DNA from 4 places in the Ruegeria sp. AG6 genome. Region 4 is predicted to be linked to each of the others. Evidence: riboswitches for the same ligand, from Rfam matches in the RefSeq annotation. Region 4 holds a riboswitch; each other region holds the start of a gene.
The links. Region 4 has a riboswitch for cobalamin ahead of ACR0I0_RS20225 (DUF4198 domain-containing protein). Riboswitches for the same ligand answer to the same signal wherever they lie in the genome.
Positions count from the first base shown of each region.

Region 1: linked by a shared signal. The riboswitch ahead of ACR0I0_RS09670 (DUF1636 family protein) and the one ahead of ACR0I0_RS20225 (DUF4198 domain-containing protein) in region 4 are both predicted to bind cobalamin.
Region 2: linked by a shared signal. The riboswitch ahead of ACR0I0_RS15065 (aromatic ring-hydroxylating oxygenase subunit alpha) and the one ahead of ACR0I0_RS20225 (DUF4198 domain-containing protein) in region 4 are both predicted to bind cobalamin.
Region 3: linked by a shared signal. The riboswitch ahead of ACR0I0_RS19365 (hypothetical protein) and the one ahead of ACR0I0_RS20225 (DUF4198 domain-containing protein) in region 4 are both predicted to bind cobalamin.

Region 1 is NZ_JBQFYQ010000003.1:117,572-125,167, reverse strand. Features, by position in the region: gene ACR0I0_RS09685 (glucokinase) at 1-696, shown strand, start outside; gene ACR0I0_RS09680 (carbohydrate kinase family protein) at 728-1,654, shown strand; gene ACR0I0_RS09675 (D-lyxose/D-mannose family sugar isomerase) at 1,671-2,336, shown strand; cobalamin riboswitch at 2,436-2,632, shown strand; gene ACR0I0_RS09670 (DUF1636 family protein) at 2,731-3,087, shown strand; gene ACR0I0_RS09665 (ABC transporter ATP-binding protein) at 3,084-3,857, shown strand; gene ACR0I0_RS09660 (ABC transporter substrate-binding protein) at 3,874-4,824, shown strand; gene ACR0I0_RS09655 (FecCD family ABC transporter permease) at 4,826-5,836, shown strand; gene ACR0I0_RS09650 (inositol monophosphatase family protein) at 5,860-6,639, opposite strand; gene ACR0I0_RS09645 (GcvT family protein) at 6,906-7,596, opposite strand, start outside.
Region 2 is NZ_JBQFYQ010000007.1:152,242-159,837, forward strand. Features, by position in the region: gene ACR0I0_RS15040 (MFS transporter) at 1-1,083, shown strand, start outside; gene ACR0I0_RS15045 (DUF3833 domain-containing protein) at 1,080-1,697, shown strand; gene ACR0I0_RS15050 (DUF3833 family protein) at 1,694-2,236, shown strand; gene ACR0I0_RS15055 (hypothetical protein) at 2,266-2,490, opposite strand; partial or broken gene ACR0I0_RS15060 (IS5/IS1182 family transposase) at 2,792-2,944, opposite strand; cobalamin riboswitch at 3,018-3,221, shown strand; gene ACR0I0_RS15065 (aromatic ring-hydroxylating oxygenase subunit alpha) at 3,304-4,557, shown strand; gene ACR0I0_RS15070 (FAD-binding oxidoreductase) at 4,563-5,645, shown strand; gene ACR0I0_RS15075 (hypothetical protein) at 5,662-5,937, opposite strand; tRNA gene ACR0I0_RS15080 (tRNA-Lys) at 6,021-6,096, opposite strand; gene dapF (diaminopimelate epimerase) at 6,307-7,149, shown strand; gene mtaB (tRNA (N(6)-L-threonylcarbamoyladenosine(37)-C(2))-methylthiotransferase MtaB) at 7,146-7,596, shown strand, end outside.
Region 3 is NZ_JBQFYQ010000015.1:7,332-14,927, reverse strand. Features, by position in the region: gene ACR0I0_RS19385 (bifunctional 2',3'-cyclic-nucleotide 2'-phosphodiesterase/3'-nucleotidase) at 1-1,768, shown strand, start outside; RNA gene ffs (signal recognition particle sRNA small type) at 1,808-1,906, shown strand; gene rsgA (ribosome small subunit-dependent GTPase A) at 2,014-3,090, shown strand; gene ACR0I0_RS19370 (alpha/beta hydrolase family protein) at 3,130-3,963, opposite strand; cobalamin riboswitch at 4,121-4,341, shown strand; gene ACR0I0_RS19365 (hypothetical protein) at 4,433-4,840, shown strand; gene ACR0I0_RS19360 (protein-tyrosine phosphatase family protein) at 4,832-5,344, opposite strand; gene ACR0I0_RS19355 (DNA polymerase III subunit gamma/tau) at 5,516-7,279, shown strand.
Region 4 is NZ_JBQFYQ010000018.1:16,868-24,463, reverse strand. Features, by position in the region: gene ACR0I0_RS20250 (hypothetical protein) at 1-53, shown strand, start outside; partial or broken gene ACR0I0_RS20245 (energy-coupling factor ABC transporter ATP-binding protein) at 158-739, opposite strand; gene cbiQ (cobalt ECF transporter T component CbiQ) at 805-1,584, opposite strand; gene ACR0I0_RS20235 (cobalt ABC transporter permease) at 1,584-2,159, opposite strand; gene cbiM (cobalt transporter CbiM) at 2,156-2,767, opposite strand; gene ACR0I0_RS20225 (DUF4198 domain-containing protein) at 2,774-3,559, opposite strand; cobalamin riboswitch at 3,692-3,891, opposite strand; gene ACR0I0_RS20220 (ROK family transcriptional regulator) at 4,013-5,137, opposite strand; gene ACR0I0_RS20215 (sugar ABC transporter substrate-binding protein) at 5,390-6,409, shown strand; gene ACR0I0_RS20210 (ABC transporter permease) at 6,518-7,591, shown strand; gene ACR0I0_RS20205 (ATP-binding cassette domain-containing protein) at 7,591-7,596, shown strand, end outside.

The DNA.
Region 1 (7,596 bases), on a different contig from region 4:
GATTTCACCGCTGCGGCGTGGTCAGTGGCCGAGGTGACTCGGTCGGATGTTGCGGTCTTGCAGGGTCAGGAGGCGCCGCCCGCAGGCACACGGCTGGTTGTAGGGCCCGGAACCGGGCTTGGCGTTGGTGCTTTGCTTTTTTCCGAAGGCAGGTATCACACGGTCTCCGGCGAAGGCGGGCACGTGGGCCTGTACCCGCGCCATCGCGACGAAGTTGAGATCTTTGAGGCGGCACGTCGCATCGCACCGGGCTGTTTCTTTGGCGACAGCCTGGCGCTGGAAGCAGAAATGTTCCTGAGCGGAACCGGCCTGCCGATCCTGTATCAGGCGGTTGAATTGGCAGCCGGTCAGGCGCGGTCTCAGGCGCGCTCTGCAAAGGAAATTCTGAACGATGCCCGCAACGGTACCGATCTGGTCGCCGAAAAAGCCGCGCAGATTTTTACCACCCATCTGGGTGCTTTGATGGGTGATCTGGCGGTCACCTTGATGCCAGAGGGAGGCGTTTTCCTCGTCGGCGGCGTTGCCGAGAAAAACCGCTGGCTATTCAGTGACAGTTTCAAGGATGCGTTCAACGGCGGCGGCCGCTTCAGCGATTTGCGCCGTTCCCTGAACCTCTACGTGTCTGAACAGGCAGAGTTCGGGATCATCGGCGCAAACAACTTCTGCAAGAACGCGCTGAGACAGCAACCAGACTGACCGAATTCTCTGTACCAAGAAGGACCAAGACATGATTCTGTGCTGTGGTGAAGCGCTGATAGATATGATTTCAGAACCGACCGCGTCGGGCGCAATTGGTTTTGTGCCACATACTGGTGGTGCAGTTCTGAACACAGCCGTCGCGATGGGACGTCTGGGTGTTCCGGTTGGGATGCTGACAGGTTTGTCATCGGACATGTTCGGCCAGCAACTGATCGATGCGCTGAAAGCGAGCCATGTGGACACGACACATGTCATCATCTCGGACCGCCCTACCACGCTTGCCTTTGTGCAGCTCTCGGATGGACACGCGTCTTACAGCTTTGTTGATGAAAACACCGCAGGCCGGATGTTGCTGCCCGAGGACATGCCCGATCAGCTTCCCGCTGTCTCTGCCCTGTATCTCGGCGGAATCAGCCTTGCGTGTGAACCTTGCGCAGATGCATATGCCGCCCTTCTGGACCGCCACGGTTCCGACCGTGCGGTGATGCTGGACCCGAATATTCGCCCGGATTTCATCAAGGATCAAACCCGGTTTCGGACGCGTTTGAACCGCATGATCTCGCGTGCGGATATCGTCAAGGTTTCAGACGAGGACCTGGACTGGATCATTCCGGGCGCTGAATCCGAAGCCGCAAAGGCGTCTGTGCTGTTGCAGGCGGGTCCTTCCGTTGTCATCGTCACGCGCGGCAGTGACGGGGCGCACGGTTACCTGGCGGATGGTTCCGAAGTTTCGGTTCCTGTGAAGCCCGTTGAAGTGGTCGATACGATCGGCGCAGGTGACACGTTCAACGCCGGCGTTCTGACCGAGCTCAGCCGCGCAGGGCATCTGACCAAGTCAGGTCTGCGCGGATTGACGGTTGAAAGCCTGCAAGCAGCCATGGAACTGGGCGCTGACGTGGCGGCCGTGACCGTTTCCCGAGCCGGGGCAGAACCCCCCTGGGCGCACGAACTTTGATCTGTGGGACGGCATGATGAAACGATCCGAAATCAACCGTATCAAGACCCGGGCACAGGCGTTCATTCAGTCCTTCGGTGCCGCGTTGCCACCCTTTGCGGATTGGTCGCCCGAGAAAATGCGCAGCCCTCTGGCCGAAACGATCCGCAGTCGCGGGCTGGGATGGGACATTACCGATTACGCCCAGGGCCGTTTTGATGAACTTGGACTGTTTCTATTCACTTTGCGCAATGGTGAGGCGAAGGATCTGAAATCCGGGCGCGGGATGCTCTATGCGGAAAAACTGTTGATCTCGAAAGAAAATCAGCTTTCTCCGATGCACCGGCATATCATCAAGGCAGAAGACATCATCAACCGGGGCGGCGGCGATCTCGTTCTGGAAATCCATGCGTCGGATCCAAACGGTGGCGTCGACCGCGACAACCCGGTGACGGTCCCAAGCGATGCCTGCCCTGTAACCTTGCAACCCGAAGAGCACTTGCGGCTGAAGCCGGGGCAAAGCGTAACTCTGATGCCCGGCATCTGGCACGCTTTCTGGGCCGAGCGCGGTGATTGCCTTATTGGCGAGGTATCGACCGTGAATGACGACCGAACGGACAATGTGTTTGAAAAGCCAATCCCACGGTTTTCAAAGATTGAGGAAGATACCGAACCGGATTTTCTTCTTGTATCAGACTATTGACACCGTTCGGTCCGGGCTGGCGCAGCAGGATCGCTGGCTCAACCGTTGCAATTCCGTCCACCACCCTTTCGCCTGCCGCTTGACAAGTCAGGCGTAGCCGGACTAGCTGAGCGGGATGGTTCCGTAAGAGATGAAAATGGGAACACGGTGCGGCGCTGGAATGTGCCAAGTCCGTGACTGCCCCCGCAACTGTAAGCGGTGAGCGACGCCACTTCACCACTGACCCAAAAGGGTTGGGAAGGTCGGCCAAGCAACGACCCGCAAGTCAGGAGACCTGCCATCACACTATGAACCAACCCGAGGCGGGGCGTCTCGGAAGGAGGCTTGATGGCGCGTTTGCGTAATATCCGGGTATGTGCCCTCTGTTTGCATCTGGCAAACGACGGAGAAGGCAATGACCTGCTATTCTGATCACTACGTTCTGATCTGTTCAACATGTCAGGGGACGATGTCTGCCGAAGCCGCACAAGACGCGCTGGATGCCCGGTTGCCTGACGGTTTTGAAACCCGAATGGTGGCCTGCATGGCAGGTTGTGAACGGGCCATGACCGTCGGATTTCAGGCCCCGGGCAAAGCGCAGTACCTGTTTGGCGATATCACGACATCCCGCGATCTGTCTGCCTTGGTCGAATTTGCGATCCAGTTCGGCGACAGCGACGACGGCTGGACCAGTGCCTCGGACCGCCCCCCTGCCCTTTTCGCAAAGACCTTATCGCGAATTCCCGCTTTACCTTTCGGGGGGTCATCATGAGTTTTCTGATTGCAGAGAATTTGGGATACTACGCTCTCAATGGCGACATCCTGTTGCAGGATGTGTCCTTTCGTCTGGAAGAAGGATCAATTCTGGCAATCGCCGGGCCGAACGGCGCCGGCAAAACCACTCTGCTGAAACTGCTGTGCGGGATTGAACGGATTGCGTTGGGCGATGTTTGGATAGAAGGACAAAGCCTTCGGACCCTGTCCGCCCGCCAACGTGCCCGCTCCATTGCTGTGGTCGGGCAGCAGGAAATGCCCGACGGGCGGATGCGCCTGCAAGACTACGTTGCGCTGGGGCAAATCCCGATTCAGGGCGAACGTTCGGTGACTCAGCACAGGGCTGATCTTGAACGGGTGCTGACGACGACCGAGCTGTTGCATTTTGCCAACAAAACGATGGGTCAACTGTCCGGCGGAGAACGTCAGCGCGCGCACATCGCGCGCGCTCTGGCCCAGAACCCGTCCTTGCTGTTTCTGGACGAGCCAACCAACCATCTGGACCCCGATGCCAAGGGGCACATGCTGTCTCTGGTCGCTGATCTGGGGGTAACGGTCGTCATGATCGTCCATGATCTGGTCATGATCCCGGAATTCGCCACCCATGTGGCGTTGATGAAAGCCACGCGCCTGACGGGGTTCGGGCCTGTTGGCGAAGTTCTGACCCCAGACCGGGTAAGTGAGACATTCGGCGTGGATTATCTGTGCTTTCAGCACGAAGGCCGCATGATCCCCGCACTGGACATCCGAAAACGGAAATTGTCATAATAACAGGAACTTACATATGATGCAGAAACTCTGGCCGGTGGTTGTCTTCGCTGGCTTCGCAGGTGGCGTGGCAGCGGAAGCCGTCACCGTGGACAATTGCGGCGAACCGCTGGTTTTTGACTCGGCGCCGGAACGTCTGGTCGTACATGATATGAACATGGCGGATATGGCCTTTGCACTCGGCCTTCAGGACAAGATCGTGGGACTTACCGGGATTTCGGGCTGGTACAAAACCAGCCCTGACTTTGATGCTCAGCGCGGCGACATCCCAGAGCTTGCCCCCAAGTACCCGACGATTGAAAACCTTGTGGCCGTCGAACCTGATCTGTTTTTTGCCGGTTGGTACTATGGCATGAAACCCGGCGGAGATGTCACGCCCGACACGCTGGAACCCTTTGGTATCAAGACCATGATCCTGACCGAAAGCTGCGTGCATCTGGACGAGGATCGCCCCGAAGCCAGCATGAACCTGTTGTTTGATGACGTTCTGCGCCTGGGCAAGGTCATGCAGGTCGAAGACAAGGCCGAGGCGCTGGTTGCCGGCTGGAAGGACAAGTTGTCCGCCATTCAAGCAAAAACAGCCGATCTGGAAAAGCCGCGGGTATTCCTGTTGGACGGACCGGCCGATGCTCCGTTTACCGCCGGCAAGTTCGCCATTCCCGATGCGATGATCGCAGCCGCTGGCGGTGAGAACGTAACTCATGATCTGGATACCAGCTGGGGCCGCACGTCGTGGGAAGCTGTGGCAGCGGCTAACCCGGAATTTCTGGTGCTGCTCGACTATCAGTCCGGCAACGGCGCAGAGGACACTTTCCAGTTCCTCAAGGATCACCCGGTGATGTCACAAACGGACGCGGTAAAGAACGAGCGCTGGATTGGCCTGCGTTACGAAGAGCTGACTCCCGGCCCGGCAAATATCGAGGCGATCGAGAAGATGGCACAGGCGATGCACCCGGAGACCAACTGATATGGTCCAATTGGGCCGTTTGATAGTGCTGGGGGCGGTTGTTCTGACCGCCCTTTTGCTGTTGTCGATCGTCTATGGGACCACCCCAATCCCCGTGCGCGAAGTCTTTTCGGCAATCGGCCTCGGAACCGGTATGGTGGAAGGAGACATGTCGCCCTTGCACCGGATCGTCTTCGACCTTCGCCTGCCCCGCGCCCTGTTTGCCGCCGTGATTGGTGCGGGTCTGGGCGTCGTTGGTGTCGTTCTGCAAACAACGACGCGAAACGATCTGGCAGATCCGTTTCTGTTCGGTCTGTCCTCGGGTGCTGCTGCCGGCGCCGTTCTGGTGATCACCGTCACAGGGGATGTCCTGGGAATCTGGACGTTGCCGCTGGCAGCATTTTGCGGTGGCCTGATCGCGTCCGGCATTGTTCTGGCGCTGGTTCAGGGCTTGCGTACGAGCGCACCCGAAAAACTGATCCTGGCTGGCCTGGCGGTGTCCTTTCTGTTTTCCGCAATCACCAACTACCTTATTTTCTCTGGCGACAATCGCGCGGCTCATTCGGTGATATTCTGGATGCTTGGCGGCCTGGGACTGGCAAGATGGGAAACATTCCCGCTTGTCCTGATCGGACTGGGCCTGATCCTGAGCTATTCACTTTATCGCAGTCGGTGGCTTGACGCGCTGCTGACCGGGGATTTCACAGCCTCGTCACTGGGTATTCCCGTTCAAGGTCTGCGGTTCAGCATGTTTTTCGTTGCCGCTTTGGCGACGGCCAGTTTCGTTTCAGTTGCCGGTGTCATCGGCTTTGTCGGGCTGATGGTGCCTCATATTGCACGCGGCATCGCCGGTACTCTGCACCGAAACCTGCTGATCGTCTCGGCGATCGTGGGCGCGATTCTGCTGACATTGTCCGATATCTTGTCACGCCTTCTTCTGGCCCCGCAGGAGTTGCCCGTCGGAATCGTCACAACGTCAATAGGATCACTTTTTGTCTTTTTGTATTTGTTCAAATCTGATCGCGGAAGCTAGTTTTCCAAGGTTGCGCAACACTGTCATTTCTCAGCATTGATGAGGTCAAGCAGTTCAGCATGCAGTTCAGGGGTTGCGGCGGAAACGACCGCGCCATCTGAATCGAGGGCCAACGCATGCCCGTGCCAATCGGTCATCACTCCGCCAGCAGCCGTGATCAGAGGTGAAAGCGCCAGATAGTCATAAGGTTGCAGATCGTAATCCACCACAGCATCGACATGGCCCGAAGCAAGCAAGGCATGGGGGTAACAATCATAGGCAAATCGGCGCGTCTGCCCTGCATTCATCAACCGGTTGAACAGGTCAGGATGGTCGCAAAAAATCTTGTCGCCTTCATTCACATACAAAACCGAATGATCCAGACGCGTGGTGTGCGACACCTCTATCGGCCGCCCGTTCAGGCTGGCCCCGTTACCAACCACACCCAAATAGGTCTCATGCAAGGCCGGCATTCCGACCAGCCCCAACCGAGGGCGCCCATCCACAAGGTGCGCCAAAAGGAACCCGAACAAAGGATGGCCGGACAGAAACGAACGGGTTCCGTCAATCGGGTCAATCACCCACATATGACGCCCGTCGCCTGCTTCTTGCCCGTGCTCTTCGCCAAAGATGCCGTGTCCGGGAAAATGCTGTTTCAGGTAGGTTCGTACTTCTGCCTCAACTGCCTTGTCGGCCTGCGTCACCGGGCTTTCATCCTGTTTGAATTCAATGCCCAAAGACCCCCGAAAAAACCGCATCGCGGACTCCGAGGCAATATCAGCAATCTTCATCGCATGCTCAGTCAACGCATCTGGGGTTACCATTTCCGGTCCTTTCGGCTGAAGTCATCCAATCTCCGACGGATGAAAGGTTGTTTACCCAGAAAGCTGAATGAGAAGTCTTGCAGTTCAGTTTTCAGATGGGCATGAGGTGTGACAATACTGAAACTTTATCAATGGCTTATGGATCGAAATCCGTCAGATTCGACGAACTTTCGCACATTCGGGGCGGATTTGCCCTGTTTGCATGCTTTCCCCATGTGTTCCGATCGCCGTGCGTGTGTCGGTAGATCTGCTCTTGCACCCTCGGGTCAGGTCTTCACCCGGCTCATCTGCGGGTCGTAAAGCGGTTGCAGCGTCACTTCGCAAGGAACCCTCTGAGTGGCGACATCCAATTCATATGTCCCTGATGTGACGTATTGTGCGTCGACACCGTTGGCGTTTCGGATGTAACCGTAGCCGATCGACTTTCCGACGGTGTAACCATAGCCGCCCGAAGTCAGCCATCCGACCCTTTCGCCATTCCGATAGATCGTTTCACGCCCCAGAAGAACAACCTCGGGGTCAACCGTGAAACATGCCAGCATCTTCTTTACGCCGCCGGTTTTTTGCGCCTCAGAGGCGGCGCGCCCTTTGAAATCAATATTTTTCCGGAGTTTCACGGCCCAGCCCAAGCCGCTTTCGAACGGCGTATGATCCGGCCCGATGTCCGAGCCCCAGGCGCGATAGCCTTTTTCAAGACGCAGCGATTCAATTGCCCTGTAGCCCGCATTGATCAAACCATGCGGGCGCCCTGCCTCCGTCAAGGCGTCATACACGGTCTGTGCATATTCCACCGGCAGGTGCAGTTCCCAGCCCAGCTCACCCACATAAGTCACGCGCAGCGCCTTGACCGGGCACCCCGCGATCCCGATGGTGCGGATCGTGCCAAACTTGAATCCGCTGTTCGAGACGTCATCGCGCGTCACCGCCGCCAGAATCTCACGCGATTTTGGCCCCATC
Region 2 (7,596 bases), on a different contig from region 4:
TTGGTGGATCTGGTGCAGGATCCGCTGATCGGTTGGGCAATCGACCGATGGCCCGGCGGCCAGCTTGCATTTGCCGCGATGGCGGCTTTGGGGCTGGCGATCGGGTTTCCCCTGCTTTTCAATCTGCCGCAGGGTGCCAGCGTGCCGGAACTGGTCGCGATCCTGATCTTGCTGTTCTCGGCATACAGCCTGGGAACCATCCTTCTGTATGGTCGCAGCGCAACTCTGGCGAAGCGAACCGATCCGAAAGAGCTGATGACACTGGCCGCCTATCGTGAAGGCGGGCAGTTGACCGGAGTGGTCATCGCAGCCAGCGCTCCGGCCCTGTTGGTTGCTTTCGGGGCACACTCCCAAGGCTACCCCGCATTCGGCGCGTTCCTGGGGCTTCTGTCCGTTGTGACCCTGATACTGACGATCCCGATCTGGCGACGCAGACCGATCACCGGATCAGGCCTGTCCTTTGCGGGTCTGGGTCAGGCCGGTGGCTTGCGCCTTCTTGCGCTGGCTTTGGTCAACAGCCTCCCGGTTGCCATAACCTCCACCCTGTTTCTGTTTTTTGTGGAAGACCGGCTGCAACTGCCGGGCAAGGCGGGTCCTTTGTTGATCCTGTTCTTCCTGAGCGCAGGCGCGAGCGTTCCGCTGTGGGCAAAGCTCAGTAACAAAATTGGCCCGAAACAGACTCTGATTATCGCCATGCCGCTCTCGATCGCCGGCTTTATCGGCGCTGCCACACTGAGTTCAGGAAACCTTGCGGGTTTTGCAATGATCTGTCTCGCCTCGGGCGCGGCGTTGGGCGCGGATATGGTCGTGTTGCCTGCGATGTTCTCGATCGTCCTTACCCGGGCCGGGCTGAACGCATCAGCCGCGTTTGGCATCTGGTCCTTCGCTGGCAAACTGGGCCTCGCCCTGGCTGCCTTTTTCACTCTGCCGCTGCTGGAACGCAGCGGTTTCACCCCCGGTCAAACCAATTCAGCACAGGCTCTGGATACACTCAATCTTGCCTATGCGGTGCTGCCCTGCATCCTGAAAGTCGGAGCGTTCGGGATGGTGTTGACCCTGCCCACCGAGGTCACAAGCAAATGAACGCTTTCAGCATCATCCTTCTGGTCCTTCTGACCGCCGTCTTCATCCGTGCAAGGCTGCTGAGCTTTCGCGCGCAATCGCCGTCCGATTACAGTGGCACCGGGCCAAATTTTTCGCTGAAAAAACACCTGAACGGAGAGATCTTGTCCGAAGGCCTGATCTATGGCCCCAACGGCAAAATGTCGAACAGCTTTGTCGCGCGCATGTCCGGCGAATGGCAAGGCAACTCGGGCACGCTGACCGAGTACTTCACCTATTCCAACGGAAAACAGATGACCCGCAAATGGTACCTGACGCTGGGAACTGGCAACACATTCACGGCAATGGCGGATGATATCGTGGGCGAAGGTCGGGGCATTATCTCGGGGTCCACGGTAAAACTGACCTATCGTATCATTCTGCCAGATGACGCTGGTGGACACACACTGGATGTCACCGATTGGATGTACCTGACAGAAACCGGCGTCATCATGAATCGGTCCGAGATGCGCAAGTTTGGCGTCAAGGTCGCGGAACTGATCGCCACAATGCGTCCAAGCCCCAGATCGAAACCGATGCATCCAAGTGGGTCAAACGGGTATGACGCGACTTTGGAAGGGAAGCCGTTGCAATGATCACCTTTCGCTCTTTCATCGCCTGCATTGCCATCGCAAGCCTTACACTTCTGGCGGCCTGCTCCAGCAAACCGAAGGTACCAAAAACGTTTCTGTCGGACCGGCAGTTGAACCTGGAAGAGTTTTTTGAGGGTAAAACAGTGGCCTACGGTCAGTTTCAGGATGTTCTGGGAAATATCCCCCGCAGATTCACGGTTGATATCGACGGAACATGGGACGGCGAAACCCTGACCCTGGTCGAAGACTTCGTCTACGACGATGGCGCGACGGAACAACGCATCTGGACATTGACCAAAACCGGAGAGGATACGTGGACCGGTACGGCGCCTGGCGTGCTGGGCACCGCCAGCGGGATTGAACGCGGGGATACGTTCAACTGGAAATACAAGATCGACCTGCCGATCAAGGACGGGACCATGCGTGTCAAATTCGACGACTGGATGTGGCTGCTGGATGACGACCGTCTGCTGAACCGCGCGTATGTCTCACGCTATGGCGTCCGTCTGGGTGAAGTCATCCTGTTCTTCGAGAAGAAATAGGGCCGTCAGGCCCGGTTTCATCACAAAAGTCAGTAGAAAATAAACTCGTCCACCAATGCTGTCGTCGATCCCTTGACCTCACCGGCCGTGTTTGCCCTTGGCCCGTCCGAGGCTGCGCCCTCGGCGCGTTCGCCGCCCTCGACCTTCAAGCGCGCGCGTTCTATCTGCCCCCAGAGGAAAAACAGACCATCCCGTTTTCCCATGAGGCGCGAAGGAACTGTTGTCCGCAAAACACCTGTTTTCGGTTTTGGCATCTGCTCTCTTACTGCCTCCGGTGTTTTCCACCATTTTCGGAAAACGTAATGGTTTTTCCCGAAAAAGACAATTTTTTATGGACAAAATGAGGTTTTCTACCGTCCGTTGACAGGATGGACTGACAACTCTCGCATGACGGATATTCGCCTTCTTCACCTGCCTCATGGCAAGCCAGCACTATCCCAAACGGATCAACTTCACCCAAAAGGGTTTGCTGCAAACCTCCTTCACTTGGCCTGACTCTCTCTTTTCCAGCCATGCTCAGGCGACGTGCAGCGTTTCGTTTCTGAGCAGAGCAGCCGGGCCTTCGCTGTCACGGCTGGGGGACAATTTGACGGCGCGGATGTCAGACGTGGCCGCATCCATCGCAAAGCCCACTGGCCCCTGCAGAACGCCGTGCTGGCGGGCTTGCCATGCCCCTGTGCCAAGGACCGTGATCCCGGCGCCGTCCACTCAACCGGAAAATTTCCATGTCTGTTTTGAAACCGGAAATGTCGCAAGCATTTCAGCGCCCAAGCAGGTAGAAAGTAGGCTGCCATCGTGAGGTGCCGCTGTTTGATTCTCAGACCGCGGAGAATTGGGAAGCCGGTGGAATTCCGGCGCTGCCCCCGCAACGGTAAGGAAGGTCAGGTTCGACAATCAACCACTGGGACGAGGATCCCGGGAAGGTGTCGCAACCGGGTGCAAGCCCCTTTCAAGTCCGGAAACCAGCCTTGCAGATATGTCAAACCGCGGGTGGCGGTGGGGACACGGGTTTCGGACGTGGTCCTCGCGCGCCTCCGGACGGTTCCTCCCTGTCATCTGCCCAAGCAATGCCGCGGGGCGCGGCAGGAGAGCCAGAAGTGAACAATGTCCAAAACCTGTTGGCGCGTCGAATCCCGGGCTATGCTCTGGAACGGGCCTTTTACACCGACCCCGAGATCTTTCAGACCGACCTGGAAACCATCCACTATCGCGAATGGCTCTTTGCCATTCCGGCCTGTGAACTGGTGAAAGCCGGCGACTATGTAACGTACAACGTGGGTGCCTATCGCGTGATCATCGTGCGCGGCGCCGACAACCAGATCCGGGCGTTTCACAACACCTGCCGCCATCGCGGCTCGATCATATGCAAGGCAGCAAAAGGCAACGCGCCGAAGCTGGTTTGCCCGTATCACCAATGGACCTACGAGCTTGACGGCTCTTTGCTGTGGGCCCGCGACATGGGGCCGGAGTTTGATCCCAGACAGCATGGTTTGAAGACGGTTCATTGCCGCGAGCTTGCCGGGTTGGTCTATATCTGTCTGGCGGATGTCGCCCCGGATTTTGACACGTTTGCCAATATCGCGCGCCCGTATCTTGAGCCGCATGATCTTGCGAATGCCAAGGTCGCATTCGAAAGCTCGATCATCGAGAACGGCAACTGGAAACTGGTCTGGGAAAACAATCGCGAGTGCTATCACTGCGGCGGCAACCACCCTGCGCTGTGCCGGACCTTCCCTGATGATCCGGGCGTGACGGGGATCGAAGGCGGTGAAACCCCAGCCTATATGCAAGCCCATTTCGACAGGTGCCAGTCAGCGGGTATGCCATCGCAGTTCTATCTGCACGAGGACGGCCAATTCCGTCTGGCGCGGATGCCGCTGAAAGAAGGCGCCGAGAGCTATACGATGGACAGGAAATCCGCCGTGCGCCGCTGGTTGGGCCGGTCGCCCTTTGCGGATGCGGGATCGCTTTTGAAGTTCCACTATCCGACCACGTGGAACCACTTTCTTGCCGATCACTCGATTGTTTTCCGTGTTACGCCGATCAGCCCGACAGAGACCGAGGTCACGACCAAATGGCTGGTCAACAAGGATGCGGTTGAAGGCGTTGACTACGACGTGAAACGCCTGACCGAAGTCTGGGTCGCCACGAATGACGAAGACCGTCAGGTGGTCGAGGACAACCAGCAGGGCATCAACAGCCCGGCCTATGTGCCCGGCCCGTATTCAGCCATTCAGGAATCCGGCGTACTGCAATTCGTGGATTGGTATTGCAGCACAGTGTCGGCCCGCCTGACCCCTGACTACATGGCGGCGGAGTAAGTCTGATGAAAGATCTGGACACGCTTTCATCAGCCGTTTGGCAGGATGGAGAGATGCTGGAATGTGTCTCGGTCGTGCCCGAGATGCCGAACACCGCCAGCTTTTCGTTCCGAGCCCCCTCGGGGGCGCAGTTCGCCTATCACCCCGGTCAGTTCCTGACGCTCGAGATTCCGGCGCCCGGCCAGCCCGGGGGAGTCGTGTATCGCACCTACACAATCTCATCGTCGCCATCGCGGCCGCGGTCGATCACCATCACCGCCAAAGCGCAACCCGACAGTATCGGCACGCGCTGGATGCTGGACAATCTTCAACCCGGCATGCGGCTCAAGGCCGTTGGGCCTGCGGGCCTGTTCACCAACGCACTGAGCGATGCGCGCAAGTTCCTGTTTATCTCGGCTGGCTCAGGCATCACACCGATGATGTCAATGACCACCTGCATGTGGGACGAAGGCCGCGATCTGGACGTTGTCTTCATCAACTGCGCCAAGCGGCCATCCGAGATTATCTTCCGCCAGCGCTTGGAACAGATGGCCAGCCGCACGGATGGTTTGGACCTGAAATTCGTTGTGGAAGAGCCGGACCGCTACCGCCCATGGACGGGATATCAGGGTCAGTTCAACCAATTGATGCTGGGCCTGATGGCGCCGGATTACCTTGAGCGCGAAGTCTATTGCTGCGGTCCCGAGCCCTTCATGCAAGCGGTGCGCGACGCGCTGGCCGGTCTTGGTTTTGATATGGACAACTATTATCAGGAAAGCTTCGGCGCGCCGGTGGAAACCGAGGCGGATCAGCCCGAGTTGGATGACGTTGTTCTGGACGACGACAGCAGCGCCGAAATCCTGTTCGCGACCTCGGGCGTAACGGCCAAGGTTGCCGAGACCGACACGGTGCTTGCCGCCGCCCGCTCGGTTGGCCTGAACATTCCGTCAGGCTGTACCTTCGGCGTGTGCGGTACCTGCAAGGTCAAGAAAACTGCTGGCGAGGTCCACATGGTCCACAACGGAGGGATCTCGGAAGACGACATCGACGCGGGGTACATTCTGGCCTGCTGCTCGAACCCGATCGGCAAGGTCGAAGTCGAGGTTTAGGTGCTTCGCATCCCGATCAAAGCCGCAGCGTGGCTGACACCCGCTGCGGCTTTCGGCGCGTTTTTTCTGCCCGTTGCAGAATCCGGGCCAGATTGGGTCGCCGGATGTCCGGCACTTTCAGAACTTTGTCATCTTCACGCAGAACCAGCTGCCCGTCTGCTCTGGGTTTCGACATGTGCGAGGCGTGGACCTCTTCCATCGCATCCCGCTTGATACCATGCTGGCCGAATTCGAGATTTGTTCCGCCGAGGTCGTGTTGGATGGCACAAAGCGTGTCCGGCACCTCGATCAAGCCCGTGGCTTCGACCGTCGTTCACAGCTGGGCCAAACACAAGCAGTTCGCTGTAAGCCAAGATCATAGTCCATGGAAAAAAGTGGTGAGCCGTGCAGGATTCGAACCTGCGACCCACTGATTAAAAGTCAGTTGCTCTACCAACTGAGCTAACGGCCCACTCTTTTGTTGGATCTGTTGATCCGTGGCGCTCTTTACGGCAATTCCCCGACCGGGTTCAAGCCCTTATTTTGCGCCTCGTTTCGCCGTAACAACGCGTGTTTCCGGCAACCCGATAGGCGGCCTAATTAGGCAGGTGGCGCTGGAGGGTCAACCCCTTTTTTGAGGAATCTTCGCGACAGGGTGGATTCATGTTCGGACCGACGTTATATGCCCGCCATGCAACAGAGACTCGACACCGGACTGCCCTTCATAAAGATGCACGGGCTGGGCAATGACTTTGTCATTGTTGACGCACGCGCACAGGAGGCCCCGATCACGCCGACGCTGGCCCGGGGAATCGGGCATCGGCAATTTGGAGTGGGATTCGATCAGTTGGCCGTTATCGAAAAGGGTGAAGCCGACGCGCATCTGGTGTTCTACAATTCCGATGGATCAACTTCTGCCGCCTGCGGCAACGCCACCCGCTGTATTGCACGGTTGCTTATGGATGAGACGGGTCGCTCTGCCCTCAAGCTCACCACGGAACGGGGAACCCTTCATGCGCGGGATGCCGGCGATGGGCTCACCTCGGTCAACATGGGGCACCCGCAGCTGGACTGGCGCGAAGTTCCTCTTGCAGAAGAGATGGACACGCTGGAATTGCCGATCGAAGGCACCCCGACGGCAACGGGAATGGGAAACCCGCATTGCACGTTCTTCGTTGACAACGCCGAAGCGATCCCGTTGGCAGAATTCGGCGCGCGTTACGAATACCACCCGCTTTATCCCGAACGCACTAATGTCCAGGTGGCCCAGGTCATTGGCCCGGATCACATCCGTATGCGCGTCTGGGAGCGCGGAGTAGGCATCACTCTGGCATCTGGGTCTTCGTCCTGTGCAACGGCCGTGGCTGCCGCGCGACGGGGGCTGACCGGGCGCAAGGCGCGGATTGATTTGGATGGTGGCACGCTTTGGGTCGACTGGCGCGACGATGGTGTCTGGATGACCGGCCCGACATGTCACGTTTTCTCTGGCACTCTGACGCCTGAATTTCTGAGGTCGCTGGGATGAACCCGCCCAAGTTCACCACGTTGGGCTGCCGCCTGAATGCCTATGAAACTGAGGCGATGAAAGAACTGTCGCAACAGGCCGGTCTGACAGACGCTGTGGTGGTGAACACATGCGCCGTGACGGCTGAGGCCGTGCGCAAGGCCCGGCAGGAAATCCGCAAGCTACGGCGCGAGAATCCGAATGCCCGCCTGATCGTCACAGGCTGTGCCGCCCAGACCGAGCCCGAAACCTTTGCGCAGATGGACGAGGTCGATGCGGTCATCGGTAACACTGAAAAGATGCAGCCCGAGACCTGGCAAGGCATGGCGACTGATTTCATCGGTCAGACCGAGGCGGTGCAGGTGGATGACATCATGTCGGTCACCGAAACGGCCGGCCATCTGATCGACGGATTCGGCACCCGCTCGCGCGCCTATGTGCAGGTCCAGAACGGTTGTGACCACCGCT
Region 3 (7,596 bases), on a different contig from region 4:
CTATTACGCGGACACACCGGACCCGACGCTTGGGCTGACACGCACCGCCAGCCTGATCCGCAAGGCCCGACACGAGGCCACAGACGCGCTGGTGCTGATGTTCGACAACGGGGATTCGCTTCAGGGAACGCCGATGGGCGAATGGGCCGTTCGGAACGACAATCCCCACCCGATGATGCAGGCATTCAAGGCGCTGGACTATGATGCGATTGGTCTGGGCAACCATGATTTCGGGTTCGGGCTGCCGACATTGGACAAGACCCTTGCACAAGCCCCGTGCCCGGTTCTGTGCGGCAATCTTCATCGGTCCGGAGAACACCAATCTTGGCAGCGTTTTGCGATCCTTGACCGTGTCGTGTCGGTGGGAGACAAGGATGTGCCCATTCGCGTCGGCGTGTTTTCGGTTCTGCCACCGCAGACAACACGTTGGGAAGAACACAATCTGAACGAAACCGTAGAGGCGGACGACATCGTTGTCGCGGCACAGTCCCTGACGCGTATCTTGCGCGAAAAGGGGTGCGATCTGATCGTGGCGCTCGCCCATTCCGGGCTTGGACACCCGGACGCAGCGACCGACATTGAAAATGCCGTTATTCCCCTGGCCGCGATCGAGGGCATCGACGCTGTCGTCGCCGGGCACACGCACCTGACCCTTCCCGCACGCACCGGCGCGCAAACCCCGAATGTGGATTACGTGAAAGGGCTGGTGCATGGAACGCCGGTTGTCATGCCCGGTTCGGCAGGCGCATATCTTGGAGTAATCGATCTGGCCGTTACCCTAGAGCCCCAGTCGGGGCTGCGTGTTGTCGACAGCCACGCCGAATTGCGCCCGGTTTCGGTGGGCGGCACCGCGATTGGCGAAGATTTGGAATTCGCGCATCTGGTTGAACCCGCACATCAGCAGACCCGTCAGGACATGGCCGCGCCCGTTGCGCGCGTCTCGGACACATTGCACAGCTATTTCAGCTTCTGTGCGCCGGATCGTGGGTTGGCGCTTGTGGCCGCCGCACAGGCAGCCATGTTGCGCCCTTTTTTACACGGCACCACGCTTGCAGAGCTGCCGCTGTTGTCAGCCGCGTCGCCGGCCAAATGCGGCGGACGCTCTGGCCCCAGGCACTATACGGACGTGCCGCCCGGCGAAATCTGTCTGCGTCACGTGGCGGACCTGCATGTCTTTCCAAACGAATTGCGCGCGGTTCAGATCACGGGCGCGCAGCTGCTGGAGTGGTTGGAGATGTCAGCCAGCGCATTCAACCAACAATTCCCCGACGCCGAGGCAGAGCTGTTCGACCGGGATCGGGCGGGATACAATTTCGATGTCATCTTTGGCTTGTCCTATCAGATCGACCCGTCGCAACCGGCGCGTTACGATGTCGGGGGGCAAATGATCCATCCCGGCCACAGGCGGGTGCATCATCTGACTTGCGCAGGCCAAGCCGTGCAACCCGATCAGGCATTTGTCGTCGCGCTCGATAATTATCGCGCAAGCGGGGGCGGACATTTCCCGCATGTGTCGTCGGCCCTGGCCATCGATCTGCCCCCGCTGGATATCCGGGACATTTTGCGGGACTACATGACGCACCGCCTGCCACCCGACCCATTGGCCCGGCAACCTTACCCGTTCTCTCTGATGCCGAAATCGGGGGTGACGACCATTCTTCGGACCGGTCCCGGTGCTTTGAAGTATGTTGACGAATTGAACAGGTTTGCCCCCAAGATTCTGGAACCTGACGAAAACGGTTTTGCTCGCATTCGGCTGACGCTCTGACGGGTTGTCTTTTGCCGAAGCCTTCCCTATATCCAGAGTCGAGAGGTTGGCGCGGGCGAGCGCCTCGCCAACCTGGTCAGGTCCGGAAGGAAGCAGCCACAACGAGCCCCGCTTGGGTCGATGTCCAACCTCTCACTTTACGAACCTTGGCCGCAGGAGGGCTTTATGATTGTAGCAAAGATCCTTCGGGCAGCACGGTTCTGACCTCACGGTATCGACTGACTGCCTGAACACATGACCCGGGGATGAGCGATCGCCATCCGTCGGGAGTGCTGTTTCTGACGACAGGCAAACCAATGTTTCTTGCACTTTCGGACCTGGGATGGTCCTCTCACTTTGCCGCGCAACACGCGGCTTATCCTTCCTGCACGCCTTTTCGCATCACTTCCGTTCATCGGGACCGCCTGATAGGGCTTAACCCTGACGGCGAAGTCCCGTTACTGACCCCCGATCAAACGACCGGCAGCTATGCTGTTGGCGATTGGGTTCTCGCCGATGACGACAAACGCGTGCGCCATTTGCTCGACCGGCGCAGCCTGCTGCACCGACGCGCCGCGGGTACAGGCGCCGCGACGCAACTGATCGCAGCCAATGTCGATGTGCTGTTCATCGTCAGCTCGTGCAATGCCGATTTCAAACTGCCCCGGCTGGAACGATATCTGGCGCTCGCGCATCAGGCCGGGTGTTACCCGGTCGTTGTTCTGACGAAGGCCGACAAATCGGCGGACCCCGACAGTTTCTCGGGGCAGGTGCAATCTCTGGATCCGTTCCTGACGGTTCTGGCGATCAACGCGCTGGACCCGGCAGAGGTTGAAAAGGTTCTGTCCTGGTGCCCCAAAAGCCAGACCGGAGCGCTGGTTGGATCGTCGGGCGTTGGCAAGACGACACTTGCCAATACCATGACCGATCAGGATCTCGCCACCTCGGACATTCGCGAGGATGACGCGCGGGGCCGGCACACGACGACCGCACGCGCATTGCACCGGATGCGCAACGGTGGCTGGTTGATCGATACACCCGGAATGCGCGCGTTGCGCCTGCTGGACGCTCGGGACGGGATCGACGACGTTTTCTCGGACCTTGCCGAGTTGAGCCGGGACTGCCGTTTTTCGGATTGCCAGCACAGCTCCGAGCCCGGATGTGCCGTGCAAAAGGCAATAAGCCACGGCACGCTTGATCCGGCTCGATTGGACCGGTGGCGCAAGCTTCGGCGCGAAGATCAGCGCAATTCTGAAACCGTCGCGCAGTCCCGGGCGCGGGACAAAGCGTTCGGCAAGATGGTCCGTGGCGTCATGAAGGAAAAGAAACTTCGCAACCGGTGATCGTTGGGCGGTGCCCGGCCCGTCCTGCGCCGCGTCTGATCAAGCGATCAGTCGCGGCCAAACCGCTGCATTGCGCCGGGCAAATGCTCCGATATGACCAACCTCGGGCAACCCGAAATCGGCAGGGCTCAGCAGGTGGCGGTTGGCATCGGGGCCGTAAAGATCCGCAAGCCGCCAAACCGCTTCCGGCGGCACCATCTGGTCGTCCTCGAAGGTGAACAAATCCACGGGCGTTCCAGAATCCTTCCACTGCGCCGCAGGTAACTCATGCCCGATTTCAGGCACATAGTTCAAAGGCGCCGTACACCATTTGCGCCACTGCCAATAGACCGATGCCGGCAGATCCGAGCCGAACCCGATCGCCTTTCCGGGAAGGTAGCCAAGGGCTCGGGCCAAAAGCGGGGCATGACCATACCAGAACAATCCTGCCAAACCACGATAGGGCCATGGATGGTCGCTTAGGGTTACCAGCCCCGAACACACACAGATCATGCGATCAATCAGATCGATATCCGGCTGCACAGGCCCCAACATCGCGCCGATCGAATGGCCGATGGTCCAATGCTGCGAATCGGGAAACCGTCTGCGCATTTCTGCCCGTGCCGCGGGCATGTCGATCAAGGCCCAATCCGCCATGGTCGCACGCGAATCTTTCAGGCGGCCGGTCAAGGAATGCCCGTAATCGCGATAGTCATAGGTCAGGCAGGCCATACCCTGCTCGGCAGCAAGCCATCGTGCGAAATGACGGTAATAATCGCGCGGCACACCCGTTGCACTGTTCAGCACGACGACGATTTCGGGCGAAGACAGCGGGCTGTACAACCGGGCAGACAGTGTTTTCTGCCCGGACGGAAAGCGAAATTCTTCGGTCATTACCGTTTGCTCTGTGTCCAACATGATCTCTGGCTTTGCGCTTGGTAAATCCGGTTTCCGAACCTCAACGCCCTCGACACTATGCATGAACCAACACCGTATCCAGCATGACCAAGCGTCCGGTCAAAAGATCGGCTTGACTCGATGCGTGCTCAAACGCTAGCGGTTGTGTGATGGTTTCCGGCCTCCACAAGGGGTCGGGATGAAAAGGGAACACGGTGCGGTAATGTCTGGTCATGCAGGCAACAACCAAATCCGCGACTGCCCCCGCAACTGTAAGCGGTAAGCGATGCCGAAACACCACTGGCCCAAAGGCTGGGAAGGTCGGCAAAGCGATGACCCGCAAGTCAGGAGACCTGCCATCGGAAACGAAACCGAAACTCGGGCGGGGTGTCCGGGCAGGTCCTGACGGCATCACGCTGTCCCACCTGTCCCAAATATCCTGTCCACCAAGCGCGGAGGGCGCAGGATGATCTGGAAGACAAAGACACATGAATTCAGTGCAACAGTATGTCAGCGGACGGGCAAAACCTGTCCCGCTTTGGCGCGGCTGGCGCGCTCGATATCCGAAGCCATGGCCCAGGCGACCTCGGCCACAAGTGACGATTTCGAGATTGAGGGCAGCAGCGCGCTGTCACATTGCAGCGAAGGATGTCATGCAATTTTCCGCGCGCAATCAGACCGCATTCGTGTCTTTTGCGGGACGCAGCCCGAAACCGCGATTGAGCCGCTGAACGGCTATGCCGACCTGATCTTCGGAAACACGTTCAGTGCGATGCCATCCGGCGTCGTGAAAACCCTACCCTGCGCGATGATCGAAGTTTCTACGATCCGGCCTCGAAAACCTGCTTGCGCGCCCGCGCAGATTTCAATCTGAGTCCAGACTGACCTGTGCCTGGGCACGCCGAGAGGCCCAGGCCAGTTGCGCATCCGTTTCGACGGCGCAAGGGCGCACCGCCCGCAATCGTTGCAGCGCCGTGTCCGCGCCTTCGCCGCATTCGACCATCAGCCGCAGGACAATCATACCTGACCTGCCACAGCCCCCGCGGCAGTGTACCAATACGCGACCTCCGCCGGACAGCGCGTGCCGGGCCGCGGCGCTGACGGACGGCCACGCGTCATCAATCGCTTTTGTCGGCGCTCCGAAATCTTCGATCGGCAGGTGAACCCATCGGCTGGCGCGGCTTTGAATATCGCTTCCAAATTCCTGCGCCCCGTCCTGAAGCATTTCGACATCCGTCGTCATCGAAACAACAAGCCCCGGCTGCCACGCTGCGATCATATCCAGATCGCTGGAGTAATCTCCGCCGCGTCCGGGCATCGAGGTCAGCGCCAGCGTTCCGCCACCGACTTGCAGGGCATAGATCACCAACTGCGACATGAATCCTGTCCTCCCCAAAGAACTCTTTACAAAAATGAGCCATTAAATCCGCTGATGCAGTTTAGTGCGAAAGCGACTCGTTTCTAAATCAAAAATCATCGCGCCACGCTGTGGACGCGGGCAACGGTGGCCACTACGCTGTGCCCAAGCACCGAATCCCAACGAGAAGACATGACAGACAGCTCCAGCCCCGCCTATCAGGTTCTCGCCCGCAAGTATCGCCCGGAAACCTTTGCCGATCTGGTGGGTCAGGATGCCATGGTGCGCACCCTGAAAAACGCGTTCGCGGCCGACCGGATCGCGCAGGCCTTCATCATGACCGGCATTCGCGGCACCGGCAAAACCACGACCGCAAGGATCATCGCCAAGGGCATGAACTGCATCGGACCCGACGGAACCGGTGGCCCCACGACCGAACCCTGCGGTCAGTGTGAACATTGTGTCGCCATCATGGAAGGCCGCCATGTCGACGTGATGGAGATGGACGCCGCCAGCCGTACGGGCGTCAACGACATCCGCGAGATCATTGACAGTGTCCGCTATCGCGCCGCCAGCGCGCGTTACAAGATTTACATCATCGACGAGGTTCATATGCTCTCGACCAGCGCGTTCAACGCGCTGCTCAAGACGTTGGAAGAACCGCCCGCGCATGTGAAGTTCATCTTCGCAACCACTGAAATCCGCAAAGTCCCTGTCACTGTGCTGTCCCGCTGCCAGCGTTTCGACCTGCGCCGGATCGAACCCGAAGACATGATTGGCCTGCTGCGCAAGATCGCCGAAGCGGAAAACGCCCAGATCGCCGAAGACGCGCTGGCGCTGATCACCCGAGCAGCGGAAGGATCGGCCCGGGATGCGACCTCGTTGCTGGATCAGGCGATTTCGCATGGGGCTGGCGAGACGACCGCCGATCAGGTCCGTGCAATGCTTGGACTGGCAGACCGTGGCCGGGTTCTGGACCTTATGGATATGATCCTGCGCGGCGATGCCGCCGGAGCACTTACCGAGTTGAGCGGCCAATACGCCGAAGGCGCAGACCCGCTGGCGGTGCTGCGCGATCTGGCCGAGATCACGCATTGGGTGTCCGTCGTGAAGATCACGCCTGACGCGGCGCAGGATCCGACGGTTTCTCCGGATGAACGGACCCGGGGCCAACACATGGCCGAGGCTCTGCCGATGCGGGTTCTGACCCGGATGTGGCAAATGCTGCTGAAGGCGCTCGAGGAAGTCTCGGCTGCGCCCAACGCCATGATGGCCGCTGAAATGGCCGTTATTCGCCTGACCCATGTGGCGGATTTGCCCAGCCCCGAAGAGCTGATCAAACGGTTGCAAGATGCCCCGCCACCACCGCCGGGCGGGCCCAATGGCGGCGTTTCGATATCCCGACCGGGCGCCGGTCCGGCGCCGGCTGGCGCGACCCATCCACCTGCCTACGCGCCGTCCCCTCGCGGTTCCGGTGGCGCACCGGTTGCAGCCCTGGCGCAGGATGCCCAGACGGCCCTTGCCCATTACCCGACCTTCGACCACGTGGTGGAACTGATCCGGACCAATCGCGACGTAAAGTTGCTGGTCGAGGTGGAAAACGGCGTGCGCCTCGTCTCCTATCAACCCGGACGAATCGAATTCACACCCGCCACCCAGGCACCGGCGGATCTGGCGCCACGACTGGGCACTGCCTTGCAACGCTGGACAGGAAATCGGTGGGCTGTCTCGATCGTCTCGGACGGAGAAGCCCCCACGATTGCAGAAGTCAGGGATGAGGCCGAGCTCGCACTGAAATCCGAGGCCGAACAACATCCTTTGGTGCAGGCGGTATTGGCGCAATTCCCAAAGGCGAAAATCACTAGGATCGAAACGCCGGAGCAACGCGCCGCCAAGGTCGAGACCGAAGCGCTTCCCGAGGTGGAAGACGAGTGGGACCCGTTCGAGGAAGACTGACCCCGCGGCCCGTCACCCCCCGTTTCAAACGAAGCTGACCGAGGTTTCGATCGAACACATCCGCCCGCATGTCTCAGATCGTTTGTTGCGACACCGGCCAGCGGAAGGCGGCCCGTGACAATTCTGATCCGGATGCCGCGTAGCCATTCGAACCGCGCCCAGATTTTCTTTGCCCTGTGTGATCAGTCTCGGCAGCAGACCATATGCGCGCCAAGGACGATCTGCGCTTGCCGGGCCTGCTGGCAAATATGGTGTCGCAGATGGTTAGCACGTTCCTGCTGACGCCTGCGCTGATCAACATGCCGACCGGAACGGAT
Region 4 (7,596 bases):
CCTTTGGGGCATGGGCGGTCAAATATGGGCTGATGAGCCGCAGGCGCACATAGCCAAGGCCTGACGACGCACAAGGTTCGCTTTCCGTTTCATGGCGTGGCTCAGGCGGTATGATTGCATATCTGAAACCACCATGTCCGGTTGCCACGAGAACAGGTCAGACCGGCACCAGCTTCCCGTCGCGAAGATCCAGTTCATCGGGCGCCAGTTCCAAGCGGAATGTCGGCGAATGACTGACAAGCAAAATCGCCTGTGGCAACGCGCGCAGAATTTCCAGAAGGCGCGCTTCGTTTTTTGTATCCAACGCATTCGTCGGTTCGTCCAGCAACAGCACTTCGGGTTCCATCGCCAGAACCGTCGCCAGGGTCACCAGCCGTTTTTCACCGCCTGACAATTTGTGGGTAATGCGGTTCTTCAGATGCATCAGGTCCAGATCGCCCAGAACTTTGTCGACGATGGCAAGTGCCTCGTCACGGGTCTTGCCCAGATTGAGCGGGCCAAAAGCGACGTCTTCGGCGACGGTCGGGCAGAACAGCTGATCGTCCGCATCCTGAAATACAAGCCCCACCCGGCGGCGGACCTCATGGAAATCAGCCTCTTCCACGCGTTGCTGACCAAAAACGGTGACGGTGCCCGAACACGGGCGCTGCAACCCAAGCAAAATCCGCAGGAGCGTCGATTTCCCCGCTCCGTTCGGGCCTGTCAGGGACAGGCGCTGCCCCGCGCTCAGGCTCAGGCTTGCCCCGTCCAGAACGGGTGGCTGGCCGGGGTAGGAAAAACAGATGTCTTCAAGCGCGATCAGTGTCATGCGAATTCCAGAATGATCAGACCCAGGCAGAGACCGCTGAAACCAGCCGCAAACACAATGTCCGCGCGGGTCAGGGCAAATTCCTGAAGCAACGGCATACGCCCGGAAAACCCGCGGCACTTCATCGCGGCCAGGATGCGTTCCGATCTTTCGATCGCGCGCACAAGCATCATACCCACAAGGTAGCCAAAGCTGCGATATGTGTGCCAGTTTGTTGCTGGCCGAAAACCACGTACCTTCATGGCGGCCCGCAGCCGCAGGTATTCTTCGCGCAAGACCTCGATATAACGGATCGTGAACATCAGCAGGTAAACCAGCTTTTCCGGGCACCGCAGACGATGCAGGGCGTGGCCCAGTGTGACCGGCTCCATCGTCCCGACCAAAACCATCAGGGACAGGATCACGGCATTGGCGGTCAAGGCAATCTCGACCGCTTTCCAAAATCCCTGCCAGCTTGCGGGGAATCCCCAAAGCGTGAACATCGGATCCCCGGGCATGGAAAAGGGCAACAGGACCAGCATGAACAGAATGAACCCATCCATCATGGCCATTCGCTTCAACGTCTTTCGCCGCGGAAGACGTGAAACTATCAGAAGCGAAAGCGACACTGTCAGCGCCGCGCAAAGCGCGCCGAGGGATGACAGCGCCACGGTCACGACTGCAAATACAACTGCCATGACGATCCGCATCCGGGGATCCAGCAGGCTGATCAGACCTTCTGGCCCGCCACCGGCTTCGGACAGTGTTTTTTCCTTGTGCCCCAGAACGTGTGCCATCAGGACGCCAGCTTGCGGCGGGCCGCCATGTAAAAACCCAGACCAAACAGACCAACGATGTACCCGATCCCGCCAAGGATGGTTTGCAGGTCGTTCTGTTCGCGATAGGCCGCAATCTCGCGCCTGAGCGAGCGCAATTCGTCACGTATGGCCTTGGCGATAACCTGCTGTTCTTCGGCGCTGAGAGACGTCGCCGAACCGCTGGCCTGCGTCACAGCAGCCGAAGATAAGTCACCGTTTTCTGCCACAGCAACGCCCATGATCCGCGCGACATCTTCGGCAGGCATCGTGACTTCGGCCACATGCCCGGCGCCAAGGTCGGCAAAGAAGGTGTGCGCCACGGCCAAGGTCGGCGTGTAGACAAAGAAACCGTCCGCATCCGTGACCGATCGACCCAGCTCGGCCCCATCCAGGCCGGTAACAATGACCTCGGTGCCGCTTGCCATGTCGCCGTTGGAAAAGCCGATTTCGCCCTCGATGATGTCTCCCGACTCGAAAACGCCGGCTATGACCTTGTGCGCCAGGGCAGGCACAGGTGCGCAGCACGCGGCCAATATGACAACCAGATGCTTCATGTGGCTGCTTCCCTTATAAACAGCTCGGGCTTGACCTTGCGTGCCAACAACACGGCGAACCCGGTCAAAATCGCCTCAATGGCCATGACAGGAATATGGGCGAAGAAAACAAGCCTGGCGGCAGGCAGAAATTCATCCCCCGACAGCGCCAGGGAAAACGCGACCATGCCGGTTGTCGCCGCTATGGCAAATGCGCCGCCGACGCCCCCCCAAATCGCACCTTGCAAAGGCGTTCCACGCGCGATCAGACGACCGAACAACATTCCGGCCACCACAGCTGGAAAGGCGATGTTGACGGTGTTGATCCCCAACACCGTCAACCCGCCAAAGCCGAAAAAGACCGCCTGTAGCAAAAGCCCGACGAACAAAGCCGGGAATGCGACCCAACCAAGCAGCAGCCCGGCCATGCCGTTGAGGATCAGATGGACCGACGACGGACCAATGGGTACGTGGATCAACGATGCCACGAAGAAACTGGCTGACAGCACGCCCGCAGTGGGGATGCGATCAAGATCCAGAGACCTGAGACCCATGGCGATCCCGCCCGCGGCGGCTATGGCGCCGCCAATTACAACCGGGTTGGAAAGGGCTCCGTCGACGATGTGCATCTTGGGTTACTCCAGATCCCAGGAGCGAATCCAGATGACCGCATCCTGGCTGAGTTCTTTGCCCTCATGTTCGGTTGCCGGACCGGAACCAAGTGCTGCGAAACCCCAGTAACCGGCATTTGGAACGCCGAACGAGAAATACCCGTTGTCGTCAGATATGGCGACCACCGCACCACCCGGCATCGGAGAGACTTTCGGTGTAGAAGCGGCCGAACTTTCCATGTCGGGCTCGGCGGCCATGTACTCGATCTCGATTTCGACCCCCGCAACCGGCTGACCATCAGCCAGCACACGGCCCGTGAAAGTCGAACCCGCGATGATGTTGGTCGGCTTGTTCAGCGGGATAATCTCGGTCGGCAAACCTACGGGATTCATCCAGTCGGTCGGCAATTCGTTGCGGTTCAGGAAGGCTTTGGTGAGCTGTTGGATATAGATGTCTTCGGATTCCTCGTAATAAGGCTGAGGAACCGTCACCAGCACATAGTCGCCCGACCGTTTGACCGGGACACTGCCTTTGAACGCCACGCCCTCGTTTTCCCCGCCGGTGAACCGGATAGGTTCCAACGTGTCCAGCAAATCGGTCTTTTCACCGTTGTGGATCACATAGAATTCCTGCGGCTTTTCAAGATCCATGACGTGGCCGTTCTCGAACGGATGCCAGAAAATCAGCTTGACCGGCACATCGCCCGGTTTCTGGATCATGGTATCGGTAGTGTATTCCAAAAGAAAATGCGCATCTGCGATGGCGGGAAGAGCCACCGCGGCAACGGCTGCGCTGAGCAGCGTTTTCATGAACAGTCGTCCTTGTCCCGTCGCGCCAATCCCGGCGCGAAATTCGTTTTGACTACGGGACATTCAACGCCAAATCACCCTTTCAGGCATCCTGGTACGACGCACATCCCGTCGCCGATTAGGAGTGCCCCTTATGAGGACACATGTCCGGCAGGTATCCTGACTTGCGGGTCAAAGCATTGGACTGGCCTTCCCGGGGCAAACCCCAGTGGCGTTTCAGCCCTGCTCGCCGCTTACAGTTGCGGGTGCAGTTGCGGAATTGGGCCTGAGCCCGCACCGCATTCCCTATTGATTCCAGAGCAAGCCCCGGAACCGGACATGCCGAGCGGCTTGCCAGACAACTCAGCCTTCCGTCAACGAAAATGTGTTACGGCCATCGAAAATTATGAGCTCGGCAGTTTGCGAGAGTGAACCGGTTTGTGAAATATCCAAGGCAACAGGGTGATTTCACATCTAAGCTTCTGAAAGATACCTTTCCGACAATGGCAGGCTTGCCGCGCCCAGTGAGCGTGCATCCGGGCCCACGGTCCCTGCCAGCACCACGGGGTGCTCGAGACCGGTCAGGTTCAGCTCGGACAGTTTGTCTTCGACCATTTCAACCAAACGCGCCTTGATGTCCTGCGGCATCCAGCCGTCAATCTTCACGCATTCGAAATCTATCAGGCTACAGGATGAGACAATCGCATAAGCAATCCCGCTTGCCGTCCGTTTCAACCAGTTTTCCAGTTGAATTTTCGGCACATCCCAACGCTGGGTCGTTTCCCAAATGGAATGCGACGTTACCCCTGCTGTGGTGATTGCACGCTCGAGAACATACAGGCTGGCCACGTCGATAAGCGGTCTGACACCACCCGCACCATCCGGTACAGGCAGGGGGCCGATTGCGCCCGAGTTTCCACGCCCGGAAAAGATCGCACCATTGAGAACCACACCGCCGCCAATAAAAAACCCGATATAGAAGTACAGGAAATCCCTTGGTCCATCGGCCGGACCGAATACCAATTCCGCCCCACAAGCCGCAGTGGCGTCATTTTGCAGAAAAACCGGCATATCGAGGCGACGCGCCAGGTCAGCCTTCAGGTCTGATACGCGCCACGGGTCCATTTCTTCCTGAGGAACCTGAAGGGTCTGGGCCCAGTCCCACAGGTAGAACGGCATGGCAATTCCAAGACCCGCAATCCTGCCTTTGGCCTCGGGCGACATGGATGACATCATTTTCCCCAGACTCTGTATAGAAAACTCCAAAGTGGCTTTTGGCGTTGGATAGTCATAGGTTCGCCGCTCGCGTTGCCGCACATTTCCGACAAAGTCAGTCAATACCAGCTCGGTACTGCGGCGCCCGACCTTGAGCCCAAAGAAAAACGCACCATCCGGGTTGAGGCGCATGGGAACGGAAGGTTGCCCGACTTTCCCGCGGACCGGCTCACCGCGCAAAAGCAAACCGTCCTTCTCAAGCAGCCGCATGATGACGGAAACGGTTTGCGCCGACAGTCCGGTCATGCGCGCAATCTCGGACTTAGCAAGAGCCTGATGACGCCGGACAAGCGACAACACCAGCCGTTCGTTCCGGGCCCGCATCCCGCTTTGATTGGTTCCGCGCACCTCTGACCCGTGCAGGCCAATCGAATTTTTCCGAGATGAATTTTCCGGCACGACCACCCCTTTCCTGCTGAAGAATGAGAAAGCCCGCCCGCCCTGTCAATAATAAATAAGAGTGATTTATTTATTGACTCAAATTTCGAATCTTGTGATTGTTTCTTATGAGATCAGGGTTTTTGCCTGATCGCCCTCGTGCCCTTTACGGCACAGGAAAAACTGGGAGGATAATCGATGAAACTTGCAAGACTTGCGGGTGCTGCTGCGCTCGGGGTTACTGCCATGGCTGGCAGTGCAATGGCGGAAGGCGAAACCGTTTGTCTGATCACCAAGACAGACACCAACCCGTTCTTTGTCAAAATGAAGGAAGGTGCGACAGCGAAGGCGGAAGAGCTGGGAATGACGCTCAAAGCCTTTGCAGGCAAAGTTGACGGTGACCATGAAACGCAGGTGCAAGCCATTGAGACCTGCATTCTGGACGGCGCCAAGGGCATTCTGCTGACGGCCTCGGACACATCATCCATCGTTCCGGCCGTGAAGCAGGCGCGGGATGCAGGTGTTCTGGTTATCGCTCTGGATACGCCGCTGGAACCCATTGACTCGGCTGACGCAACGTTTGCCACGGACAATTTCCTTGCCGGGCTGCTGATTGGACAATGGGCCAAAGCAACGCTGGGCGACGCGGCCAACGACGCCAAGATCGCGACACTGGATCTTGCCGTCAGTCAGCCGACAGTGGATGTGCTGCGCAATCAGGGTTTCCTGCAAGGCTTTGGTGTCGATCTGGCGGACCCGAACGTAATCGGTGATGAAGATGACCCACGACTGGTCGGAAGTGATGTCACTGCCGGCAACGAAGAAGGTGGTCGCCGCGCGATGGAAAACCTTCTGGCCAAGGATCCCACGATCAACGTTGTTCACACCATCAACGAACCTGCCGCGGCAGGTGCCTACGAGGCGCTGAAAGCCATCGGGCGCGAAAATGACGTGCTCATCGTTTCCGTTGACGGAGGCTGCCCGGGTGTCCAAAACGTTGCCGATGGTGTTATCGGTGCGACGTCGCAGCAATACCCGCTGTTGATGGCATCGCTGGGTGTTGAGGCCGTCAAGAAATGGGCGGACGAAGGCGTGAAGCCTGAAAACACGCCTGGCAAGGATTTCTTTGACACCGGCGTGGCGCTTGTAACGGACAAGCCTGCCGAAGGCGTCGAGTCGATCTCGGTCAAAGAAGGCATGGACCTCTGCTGGGGTTAACCTGACCACCCGGAGGGCCGCAGAGGGCGGCCTTCCGCTTTTCAAACCACCCATTCGCCCGAAAACTTGCTAAAGTCGTCAGTAACCTGACGCTTTGGGGGAACCTTTATGTCCGATACTTCACGACGATCAGACGACTTCGAAGCCGCTGCAAAAGGCAGCCCGGAACAGATTGCTGAATTTGACGATCACCACCGCGGGTTTGTCGGAACGGTTCAGCATTTTTTGCATGTGAACCCCTCTCTGGTGCCGCTGATCGTTCTAGTGGCTGCCATCGTCATTTTCGGGGCTTTGCTGGGCTCCAAGTTCTTCTCGCCATTCGCGCTGACCCTGATCCTGCAACAGGTTCAGATCGTCGGGATCGTGGCGGCGGCGCAAAGCCTCGTCATCCTGACCGCCGGTATCGATCTGAGCGTCGGAGCAATCATGGTGATGTCGTCGGTTGTCATGGGACAGTTCACCTTCCGATATGGGCTGCCACCAACGGTCGCAATCGTTTGCGGCCTTTTCGTTGGAACCGCAATCGGCGCGGTGAACGGATATCTGGTCAGCCGCATCAAACTGCCGCCGTTCATCGTGACGCTTGGCATGTGGCAAATCGTTCTTGCGGCGAACTTCCTCTATTCTCAGAACGAAACCATCCGGTCACAGGAGATCGAAGAAAACGCCGCGATTCTGCAACTTTTCGGGGCCAAGTTCAACGTGGGCGGGGCGGTATTCACCGTCGGCGTGATCTTCATGCTGGCGCTGATCCTCGGGCTTTCCTACGCCCTGCGCCATACCGCGTGGGGCAGGCATGTTTACGCGGTCGGAGATGACCCGGAAGCTGCCGAGTTGTCAGGTGTCAATGTGCACCGAACGCTTATGTCCGTTTACATGTTGTCCGGGCTGATCTGTGCCTTTGCGGGCTGGGCTTTGATCGGCCGGATCGGATCGGTGTCTCCGACATCAGGCCAGTTGGCCAATATAGAAAGCATAACGGCGGTTGTGATCGGGGGCATATCCCTGTTCGGTGGCCGCGGGTCTATTCTGGGGTCGCTGTTCGGTGCCCTGATCGTGGGCGTCTTTACGCTTGGGCTTCGGTTGCTGGGCGCTGACGCGCAATGGACGTTTCTGTTGATCGGCATCCTTATAATCGCGGCGGTCGCGGTCGACCAGTGGATCAGAAAGGTGGCAGCCTGATGGAA